3 regions of the Mesorhizobium sp. WSM4816 genome follow, and region 2 is predicted to be linked to each of the others. Evidence: riboswitches for the same ligand, from Rfam matches in the RefSeq annotation. Region 2 holds a riboswitch; each other region holds the start of a gene.
What was found. Region 2 has a riboswitch for cobalamin ahead of AC0L3H_RS19520 (DUF1636 family protein). Riboswitches for the same ligand answer to the same signal wherever they lie in the genome.
Positions count from the first base shown of each region.

Region 1 (3,269 bases), on a different contig from region 2:
GGGTCCCTTACATGCTGCGGTCCTTGCAGGTCGGCGACATCGGCTGGATCATCCATCGCCAGGGCCTGCTCTATGCGCAGGAATATGGCTGGGACGAAACTTATGAGGCGCTGGTCGCCGAAATCCTCGGCGCTTTCGTCAAATCCTACGATCCGAAATGGGAACGCAGCTGGATCGCCGAGCGGGAAGGGGAAGTCGTCGGCTCGGTCTTTCTCGTGCGCCAGTCGGACGCGGTGGCGAAGCTGCGCCTGCTCTATGTCGAGCCCTCGGCGCGCGGTCTCGGCATCGGCAGGCGGCTGGTCGAGGAATGCATCGGCTTTGCCCGTGCCAAGGGCTACAAGAAATTGACGCTGTGGACCAACGACGTGCTCACCTCAGCGCGCCGCATCTACGAGGCGGCCGGGTTCAAGCTGGCCAATCAGGAACGCCACCACGCCTTCGGCAAGGATCTGGTCGGCCAGAACTGGAACCTGGAGTTGTAGCGTCTTTCCCCTCTCCCCTTGTGGGACAACGGAGAAGGCAAGATAAGGCGGAGCGCCTCGACACTAGTCTCCTACACAAGTTGAAAACTGGGCCATTCTCACCCTTTGACCGGTATCCAGATTTCCAGCCCGCCATTGCCGCTGCGCGGATCGAATTCGGGGCCGTAGCGCTCGAATTCGGGCGCGTCGGCAATCTTGTGCCCGGAGGCCGGCAGCCATTTGTTCCAGATCGTGTTGACCGTGCGGCGGATGGTCGAGATGTGGTCGCGATGGGCGAACACGGCGTACTTCTGCGCCGGCACGCGCACGCGCGAAAACTCCTTCGGCAGGTCCGAAAAATCGGACACCTCGACGCCGGCGATATAGTCGAAATTGCCTGCATCGTCGCCGTTGACGCAGACGCCATAGGCGACGTCGCCGACCTCGCCTGGAATGTTGCCGACATAGGGGCCGAACCTTTGCCACTGCATCGGGATGCCGGCGCTGGTTTCGCAACTGTAGCGCTCGCCAAGACCGGCGATGAGGAACGGCCGGCTGGTCTCAAAACGCGGCGGCTCGAGATTGGTGAGGAAGGACTGGTCCATCAGGATCGGCTCCACGAGATCGAGGTTTTTGAGCGAGCCTTGCGCGCGCACCAGTTCCGGCGTGGTGCCGAACTGGTCGCGGAAGGCACGGGTGAAAGCCTCATGCGAGGCATAGCCGGCGTCGAGCGCGACCGAGAGGATGTCCGGTGCGCCGGCGGCGAGCCTGCGCGCCGCCTCGGTCAGCCGGCGAGAACGCAGGTAGCCCATCACCGAACGTCCGGTCGCCGCACCGAAAGCCCGCGTCACGTGAAAGCGCGACACGCCGCTGCTGTTGGCGACATCGTCGAGCGAGATGGCCTCCGGCAGATGGCTTTCGACGAACCACAGCGCTTTCTCGGTCGGGTTCATATGGCTCCTTGCTGTGGGACTGCGCATTGGCCAGGTCATGGTATCGCTTCCTGGTGGAGGCAGTTTGATCGAAATTGCGCACCGCGCAATGCGACGCTGGTCGGCAAGTCGAAGGCGTTGGGCGAAGGGCTTGACGGGAGCAGGCGTTGTCCTTTAAGTCGTAACGTTATTACATTACGAGGTTCGGTATGCTCGTTCTGACAAGACCATTGCTCGCGGGCACTCCGGAACCCGGAAATTTATTGCGCTGGGATTGGCGGAAAACTAGGGTGGCTGACTGATGGTTCCCCAAGCCGAAAGGCGAGGGGTGAAAAGGGAACACGGTGAGATCTTCGGATCGAGGCCGTGGCTGCCCCCGCAACTGTAAGCGGCGAGCAAAATCCGAAATGCCACTGGCCAAGGCTGGGAAGGCAGGATGGCGCAAGGACCCGCGAGCCAGGAGACCTGCCATCGCACGAGTTGACCGGACGGGGTGTGCCGGGAGGAGACGTGGACATCGGTCTTGTCGGCTGGTCCAGCTTCCTTCCGTCGCCATTGAGAAAGTGACGGTAAGTTGGACGCCTGCCAGCCTCTTCTTGAAGCGCGTGAACTGAGCGCCACGGCGAATGGCCAGCGCCTGGTCAGTGCGGTCAGCCTTTCGGTCGCGGCGGGAGACCGCCTCGCCATCATCGGTCCCAACGGCGCCGGCAAGACGACGCTGCTGCGCATGCTATGCGGCACGCTGCGTCCGAGCGGGGGAGATGTGAGATTTTCCGGACGCCGGCTGGAGACGTTTCCGGCCGCCGAGCGGGCGCTGCACATGGCGGTCGTCGGCCAGACCGATCAGCCCGATCCGCGGCTTGCCGTGATCGACTACGTCGGACTTGGGCGGGTCCCGCATGCCGGCTGGCGACGCAGGAGCGAGCAACGCGACGTCGTCGTCGAAGCGCTTCGCAGAACTGGCCTGCTGCCGCTGCTCGGCCGCACGATCGGCTCGCTGTCGGGTGGTGAGCGGCAACGCGCCCAGCTGGCGCGCGCCATCGCCCAGGAGCCGAAAATCCTGTTCCTCGATGAACCGACCAATCATCTCGATCCGCGCGCCCGCAGCGAACTTCTCGAACTCGTATCGCAGCTTGGCATGACCGTCGTGGCGGTGCTGCATGATCTGTCGCTGGTCACGCCATTTGCCACCAGGGTCGCGGTGATGAACGAGGCACGCCTGCAGGCACTCGCCGGTCCGCGCGAGGCGCTGACCAAGCAGTTGATCCGCGAGATTTTCGGCGTCGACGTGCTTCGGCTGCGCCATCCCACCGAAGACCGCGAACTCACGGTGTTCGAAGTCCCGAACCGTGCCTCTTCTGATCTAACCAAGGAGCAACATCCGTGAAACGCCTCGCACTGTCTTTTGCCTCTCTCCTGCTTGCCCAGGCCGCCTTCGCTTTCCCGGTAACAGTCGACAGCTGCGGCACACCGCTGACGTTCGACGCCGCGCCGAAGCGCGCCGTCATCCAGGATATGAACATGGCCGAGATGGCCTTCGCGCTGGGGCTGCAACCGTCGATCGTCGGCCTGACCGGCATCACCGGATGGTACAAGGTCGGTCCGGAATTCAAGGCCGGGCAGGGAGCGATCCCGGAACTCGCGCCGAAATACCCGACGCTCGAAAACCTGGTCGCGGTCGAGCCCGATTTCTTCTTCGCCGGCTGGTATTACGGCATGAAGCCGGGCGGCGAGGTAACGCCAGATACGCTGGCGCCGCACGGCATCAAGACGCTGGTGCTGACGGAAAGCTGCGTCCATCTCGACAACAACCGCCCCGCCGCCTCGATGGACCTGCTCTACGGCGACATCGAAAAGCTGGGCAGGATTTTCGGCA
Region 1 is NZ_JBVVQR010000071.1:929-4,197, forward strand. It holds gene AC0L3H_RS32500 (bifunctional helix-turn-helix transcriptional regulator/GNAT family N-acetyltransferase) at 1-482, shown strand, start outside; gene AC0L3H_RS32505 (AraC family transcriptional regulator) at 581-1,414, opposite strand; cobalamin riboswitch at 1,679-1,880, shown strand; gene AC0L3H_RS32510 (ABC transporter ATP-binding protein) at 1,968-2,780, shown strand; gene AC0L3H_RS32515 (ABC transporter substrate-binding protein) at 2,777-3,269, shown strand, end outside.
Region 1: it holds a riboswitch for cobalamin, as region 2 does, so the genes downstream of both, AC0L3H_RS32510 (ABC transporter ATP-binding protein) here and AC0L3H_RS19520 (DUF1636 family protein) in region 2, are expected to answer to the same signal.

Region 2 (3,269 bases):
ACCAGCGCCGTCATATTCTCCGGGCCGCCTTCGCGGAAATAGCCAAGCAGGCCGTCGAGCTCCTGGCGCGGCAGCGTCGAGCCTTCGATCAGACGCAAATCCTCGTCGCGGCATTCGCCGGGCAGCAGCGCCAGTTTTATGCCGTGCGCGCGGGCGGTCGAGGCGAGCTGATCGCAGCCGTAGCGCCACCAGTCGTAACCGCCGAGGATGCGAACCAGAACAACCCTGGCGTGCCGGGCGACGCTGTCGATCCACAGATCCACAGACATCGGATGGCGCAGATCGCGCAAGGTGGCCAACCGCATCGACGGCAGGCGATCCGCGTCCGCCTGCCACGCCGCCGCCAGCCCGGCCAGATCGCTGTCGGTGAAGGACAGCGCCACGACATCCGCAGGCGTCTGCCTGAGATCGACAGGCTCGGCAAGATCGTCGAGCGAGGCGGATGTGGTGGTGAGGATGTGCATCGCGGCTCGTGCCTGAGGTCAGCCGGCGAGGATACGCTCGATCGCCGGGCGGTTCAGCCCTTTCAGGCCGATGACGACGAGGCGGGAGCGGCGATCGTCGGCGGCGGTCCAGGCGCGGTCGTAATAGTGGTTGACGCGCGGCCCGACTGCCTGCAGCAACAGCCGCATCGGCTTGCCGCCGACCTCGACGAAGCCTTTTACGCGCAGCACGTTTTCTTCTTCCGCCGCCGTGGCGACACGCAAAGCCAGCTCTTCGGGATTGGCGATCGACGGAATGTCGATGACGAACGAGTCGAAATCGTCATGCTCGTGATCGAGCTCGTCATCGTGGTGGGTCTTGCGGTTCTCGATGTCGTCCTCGACGGCAAGGCCGAGGCCGAGCAGCACGGAGGGATCGACCTTGCCCTGCGAGGCCGGCACGATCTTCACCGCGCGGGCGGCGTGCTTGCGGATGACGGCATTGGCGCGGGCCGAGCCGGTGGCGTCCATCAGGTCGCTCTTCGACAATATGATCAGGTCGGCGCAGGCGAGCTGGTCCTCGAACACCTCCTCGACCGGATCGTCGTGGTCGAGCGTCTCGTCCTGCGCGCGCTGCGCCTGCAGGGCGTCCATGTCGTTGGCAACGCGGCCTTCGGCCAGCGCCGGTCCGTCGACCACGGCAATGACGCCGTCAACCGTCACCCGGCTCTTCACCGTCGGCCACTGGAAGGCCTGGACCAGCGGCTTGGGCAGCGCCAGCCCGGAGGTTTCGATCAGGATCTGGTCGACCCTGGGCGTCAGCGACAGGATCTGGTCGAGCGCCGGGACGAAATCGTCGGCGACGGTGCAGCAGATGCAGCCATTGGCCAGTTCGACGATGTTTTCCTCAGGGCAGGTGTCGATGCCGCATCCCTTAAGAATCTCGCCGTCAATGCCGATGTCGCCGAACTCGTTGACGATGATGGCCAGCCGCTTGCCGCCGGCGTTTTCGAGCAGATGGCGGATCAGCGTCGTCTTGCCGGCGCCGAGGAAGCCGGTGACGACGGTGCAGGGCACTCGGGAGACGGAAGTGGTCATATCTGGTCCTTCAAAAGGTCGAGGGGAGGGATGCGGGCAACGAGGCCGCGCTTCAGGCAATCGGGGCGGCCGCGCCATGGGATGAGGCCGTCGGTCGAGGTGGCGAACAGTTTTGCGCCGGTGATGAGATCGGCGCCGCTGGTCGCGGTCAGGTCGCCGAAGACATAGCTCCAGCAGCCGTCGCGCAGGATAGCGGCGCTGAGGCGGCGCTTGCAGTTGCCGAGGCATTCGACGCTGCGGATACGGATATTTTCGCCAGAGGCGGCGCGGCGCGTGTCTTCGGCCAACAATTCGCCGGCGCGAGGATGGCCGTCGGAGCCGGTCTCGTCACGGCAGGAGGCGCAGACGATCACGGTGACGTCGGCCAGAGCATCATCATCGCCGGACAATACGCCCGCTGTCTCAGCCGAAAAACTGCTGTCGCGTTCCAAATCAGGCTCCTTGCCCGGAAAACCCGCCAGGCGATCGGATTTTTATGTCGCTAGACGGCAGGTCTCCTGGCTCGCGGGTCATCGCCTTGGTGCCGCCTTCCCGGGATTTTCCCAGTGGTTATCGGCCTTGGCTCGTCGCTTACAGTTGCGGGGACAGCCGCGGATTTGAAATCGAGATTTCGCACCGCATTCCCTCTTGGCTCCTCCCTTTGCCGAGAGGAGACCGTCTGAACCGGATTTAGGCTTGTGGAGGCAGTTGTGTCAACGCACGTCTACGACGCGGCGAGGGAAACGCTGCGGGGCAATTTTCGAGTCGGCGCTGCCCTTCATCCGCCTGCCGGCACCTTCTCCCCGTATAGTGACGGGGAGAAGGAAAGCCGGCCGCACCTGGGCGCCCAGCCTTACAACGCTGTAGATTGGCGAAATCCCAAACCAAGTCGTCCTTTCTCCCCGTCACTATACGGGGAGAAATGCCCGGCAGGGCAATGAGGGGCGGCGCCGACATCGGCAATCCCTTACGAAACCGCGACTTCCGCCAGCGCGTGGCCCAGATCCCCCGCAGGCGTCACCTCGATGCGTTCGAGGCCGAGCCAACCCTGCATCAGCTTCAATTCCTCAAAAAGTTCGGCGGCGGTTTGCGGCGGCGCGCCGGGTTCGGCATAGGCGGCATGGGCCCGCAGCACGCCGGCCGGGCGGTCGGCCTTAAGGTCGATGCGCGCCACGATCCTTTCGCCGAGCAGGAACGGCAGCACATAATAGCCGTATTGGCGCTTTTCGGCAGGGGTGTAGATCTCGATGCGATAGCGGAAGTCGAACAGTCTTTCCGTACGCGTCCGTTCGAAGACAACCGGATCGAACGGAGCGAGCAAGGCGCGCGCCTCGATCTTGCGCGGAAAACGAGCGTCCTTGTGAAGATAGGCGGGTTTGCTCCAGCCTTCGACGGTCACCGGCAAGAGGTCGCCGGCGTCGACCAGTTCCTCGATGCGGCCTTTGATGTCAGCGGGAGAGAGGCGAAAATAGTCGCGCAGGTCGCCTGCTGTCGCGACGCCGTGGGCGCGGGCGGAGATGCGCAGCAATTCGCGGTGCGCATCCTCAGGGGAGGGCACCGGCAGGGCAAGTATTTCCGGCGGCAGCACGCGCTGCGGCAGATCATAAAGCCGCTCGAAGCCACGACGTGACGCCGTGGTGATGCGGCCGGCCCAGAACAGCCATTCGAAAGCGTGCTTGGCGTCGCTCCAGCCCCACCAGCCGCCGGAGCCTTTCTGGCCTTCCAGGGCGGAAGCGGCGATCGGGCCGCGTTCGACGACCTCGCGATAAA
Region 2 is NZ_JBVVQR010000018.1:48,434-51,702, forward strand. It holds gene AC0L3H_RS19510 (cobaltochelatase subunit CobN) at 1-464, opposite strand, end outside; gene cobW (cobalamin biosynthesis protein CobW) at 483-1,520, opposite strand; gene AC0L3H_RS19520 (DUF1636 family protein) at 1,517-1,951, opposite strand; cobalamin riboswitch at 1,991-2,192, opposite strand; gene AC0L3H_RS19525 (winged helix-turn-helix domain-containing protein) at 2,467-3,269, opposite strand, start outside.

Region 3 (3,269 bases), on a different contig from region 2:
TGCACCCCGCCATGCTGGGTGAAGGCGAGGCCGGACAGCTGCTCGCCGAAATGCTGGACCATGTCGTTTCGTTCGAACTCGCCATGTACCAGCACGTCCAGCCCGATCTCTTCCTGCCAGCGGACCGCCGCCTCGGTCTCTTTCTTCAGGAAGGCCTGGTAATCGACATAGCTCAGCCGGCCCTTCGCATGAGCGGAGCGCGCCCTGCGCACCTCGGGCGTCTGCGGGAAGGACCCGATCGTCGTCGTCGGGAACGGCGGCAGGCCGAGCGTGTCAGCCTGGATTCTCGAGCGCTTGGCAAATGCGCTCTTTCGTTGCTTCATGGCGCCGTCAATGCTGATAACCCGCCGATGGACGAGCGGATCATGGACCTTTCCAGACATTGCGCGCGCCGCGGCCGCCTCGGCAGAAGCTTTCAGTGCGCCTGCTACGGCCTCCCTGCCTTCGGATAAGGCTTGGGCCAGCACAAGCAGCTCTTCACTCTTCTAGGCGGCGAATGCCAGCCACGAACCGACATCCACATCGAGCGCGGTCTCCATCCGCAGGTCCATCGGCACATGAAGCATCGAGCAGGAAGGCGCAATCTCGACGCGATCCAGCGGCCAGCCGGCAACGATCGGCTTGATGCGGTCGAGAATGGCAGCCAGGTTCGCGCGCCAGACATTGCGGCCGTCGATCAAGCCAAGTGAGAGCACCAGATCCTTCGGTGCAAGCCGACCAACCGTCTCCAACTGCTCGGGAGCGCGCACGAGGTCGAGATGCAGGCCCGCCAGGCCCAGCGAAAGCGCGGTCTCGAGATTGTTTCCCAGCGGCCCGAAATAGGTCGCCAGCATAATTTTCAACTTGGGCGCGGCTTTCGACAGCTGGCCGTACGTGAATTCGAAGGCAGATCGTTCGTTCGGGCTAAGGTCGAGCACAAGCGCCGGCTCATCAATCTGCACCCAGTCGGCCCCCGAGAGCTCCAGCCTCCGCAGGAGTTGCTCGTAGACGGGCAGCAGCCGCGGTAGGAGCGCTATGGGATTGAAGCCCTGGTCAGGAGACTTTGCCAGCTTGAGGAAGGTGACCGGTCCAAGGATGACCGGGCGTGTATGGATGCCGAGCTCTTTTGCCTCCAGAAAGTGATCGACTGGTTTCGTCGACGAGAGGGCGAATGTCTGATCGTCGCCCAGCTCCGGCACGATGTAGTGGTAGTTCGTGTCGAACCATTTGGTCATTTCCATTGCGGTTACGCGCTGCCCCTGAACTGCATGCCCGTGACCGGCGTGTCCACAACCCGCAGTATCGCCTTGCGTCCCGCGCGCCATCGCGAAGTAAATGTCGAGCGGGACCTCGCCGCCCGTCCAGCCGTAACGAGCTGGCACGACGCCGAGCATTGCTGCGGTGTCGAGCACATGGTCATACAGTGAGAAGTCGTTCGACGGGATCTTCGACACGCCGCGATCGTGCTGCTCGCTCCAGCTGGCGGCGCGGAGTGCCTTCGCCGTCGCGAGAAGGTTGGCAGCAGAAGATTTTCCGGACCAGTAGCTTTCAAGCGCGAATTTCAGTTCTCGCCGGCGACCGATACGCGGCATGCCAAGCGTTGCTATGGGAACTTGCTGGGAGACATTCATTCCATACCCCGATGCTTGGAGCGGGGACAAGGAAGGCGCTAGCAGGCCGGCATGAACACCGAGCTGCCGCGGCCACCAGACACCCCGCCCGTGGACGTTGTTCACCGTGGCAGGTCTCCTGGCTCGCGGGTCACAGCCTCTGCCCCGTCTTCCCGGGTCAGTTCGCCCCAGTGACATTGGTGGGTTGGCTCGCCGCTTACAGTTGCGGGGGCAGCGCCGGATTGCACCGGCTTCCCTCTTAGCTCCGCTACGGCAACGCCGTGCGGAGAACCACGACGCGCCGACAATCGCAGTAGCTCCCTTTGTTATCAATGCCGTATAAAGACATGTTTATGTGTTTACGTGAACCGTTCACCTGCCGTGTTCCCAAGTCGCAGGTCGCGGGTAGAGCTGAGCCATTTGCGCCACTCTCCGGTTTGCGCAGGCTGTGCCTGCTCGCTCGGGCATCTGTCAATTGTACGATCCCGGCTCAAAACGACCTTCGTCAAAAATGGCGCGTGTTGGCCATTGATGATCGGGCGGCAGTACTGGCCCGTCCCTGAGCCTCAAGAAATCAGAAATTTGGAGAAAACCGCCATCCTTTACGGACGGGTACGCGACGCTTTACCCGCGCTTGTCTGGACAGCCCGCAAACGGGAAGGTGGGCAGCACGTGGCGGAAATGCCGCCCTACAACAGCCCCGCCTGTTCAGCCTCGCGGCGCAAATTCTGCCGCGGCCTGGGGCCGATCTGCTGGATCACCAGCCCGGCCGCCAGCGATCCGAGATCGCCGCAATGCTGCAGGCTGCGCCCTTGCGTGTAGCCGTAGAGGAAACCGGCGGCATAGAGGTCGCCGGCGCCGATCGTATCGACCAACTCGCGGATTTTCGTCGCATCGATGGTGACGGTCTCGTCGCCGCGCACGATAACCGAGCCCTTTTCCGAGCGGGTGACGGCGGCGATCTTGCAATCCCTGCGGATCTGGGCCAGCGCCTCGTCGAAGGAGGCGGTCTGGTAGAGCGACTTGATCTCGTGGCTGTTGGCAAAGACGATGTCGACGGTGCCCGAGCGCATCAGCTCCAGAAACTCGTCGCGGTAGCGGTCGACGCAGAACGAATCCGACAATGTCATCGACACTTCGCGCCCGGCTGCATGGGCGAGCTTCGCCGTCTGCCGGAACGCTTCCTTGGCGCGCGGCGGGTCCCACAGATAGCCCTCGAAATAGGTGACGGCGGCGCCAGACGCCTTGTCCGCTTCGACATCCTCAGGACCGAGCTCGACGCAAGCGCCGAGATAGGTGTTCATCGAGCGCTCGCCGTCCGGCGTGACGAAGATCATCGAGCGCGCCGTCGGCGGTTCGCCATTGAGTGGCCTGGTGTCGAAGGCGACGCCCTGCGCGTGCATGTCATGGGCGTAGATTTCGCCGAGCGTGTCGTTCGAGACCTTGCCGAAGAAGGCGGCGCGGCCGCCGAAGCTGGCGACGCCGGCCGCCGTGTTGCCGGCACTGCCGCCGGACGCCTCGATCGCCGGACCCATGCTGCTGTAGAGCAGCTCGGCGCGCCTTGTGTCGATGAGGTTCATCGCGCCCTTGATGATGCCGTTGGTCTCGAGGAATGCCTCGTCGCACTGCGCGATGATGTCGACGATGGCATTACCGATACAAAGCACGTCATATTTCGAC
Region 3 is NZ_JBVVQR010000015.1:131,277-134,545, reverse strand. It holds partial or broken gene metE (5-methyltetrahydropteroyltriglutamate--homocysteine S-methyltransferase) at 1-1,586, opposite strand, end outside; cobalamin riboswitch at 1,702-1,900, opposite strand; gene AC0L3H_RS17975 (adenosine kinase) at 2,279-3,269, opposite strand, start outside.
Region 3: it holds a riboswitch for cobalamin, as region 2 does, so the genes downstream of both, metE (5-methyltetrahydropteroyltriglutamate--homocysteine S-methyltransferase) here and AC0L3H_RS19520 (DUF1636 family protein) in region 2, are expected to answer to the same signal.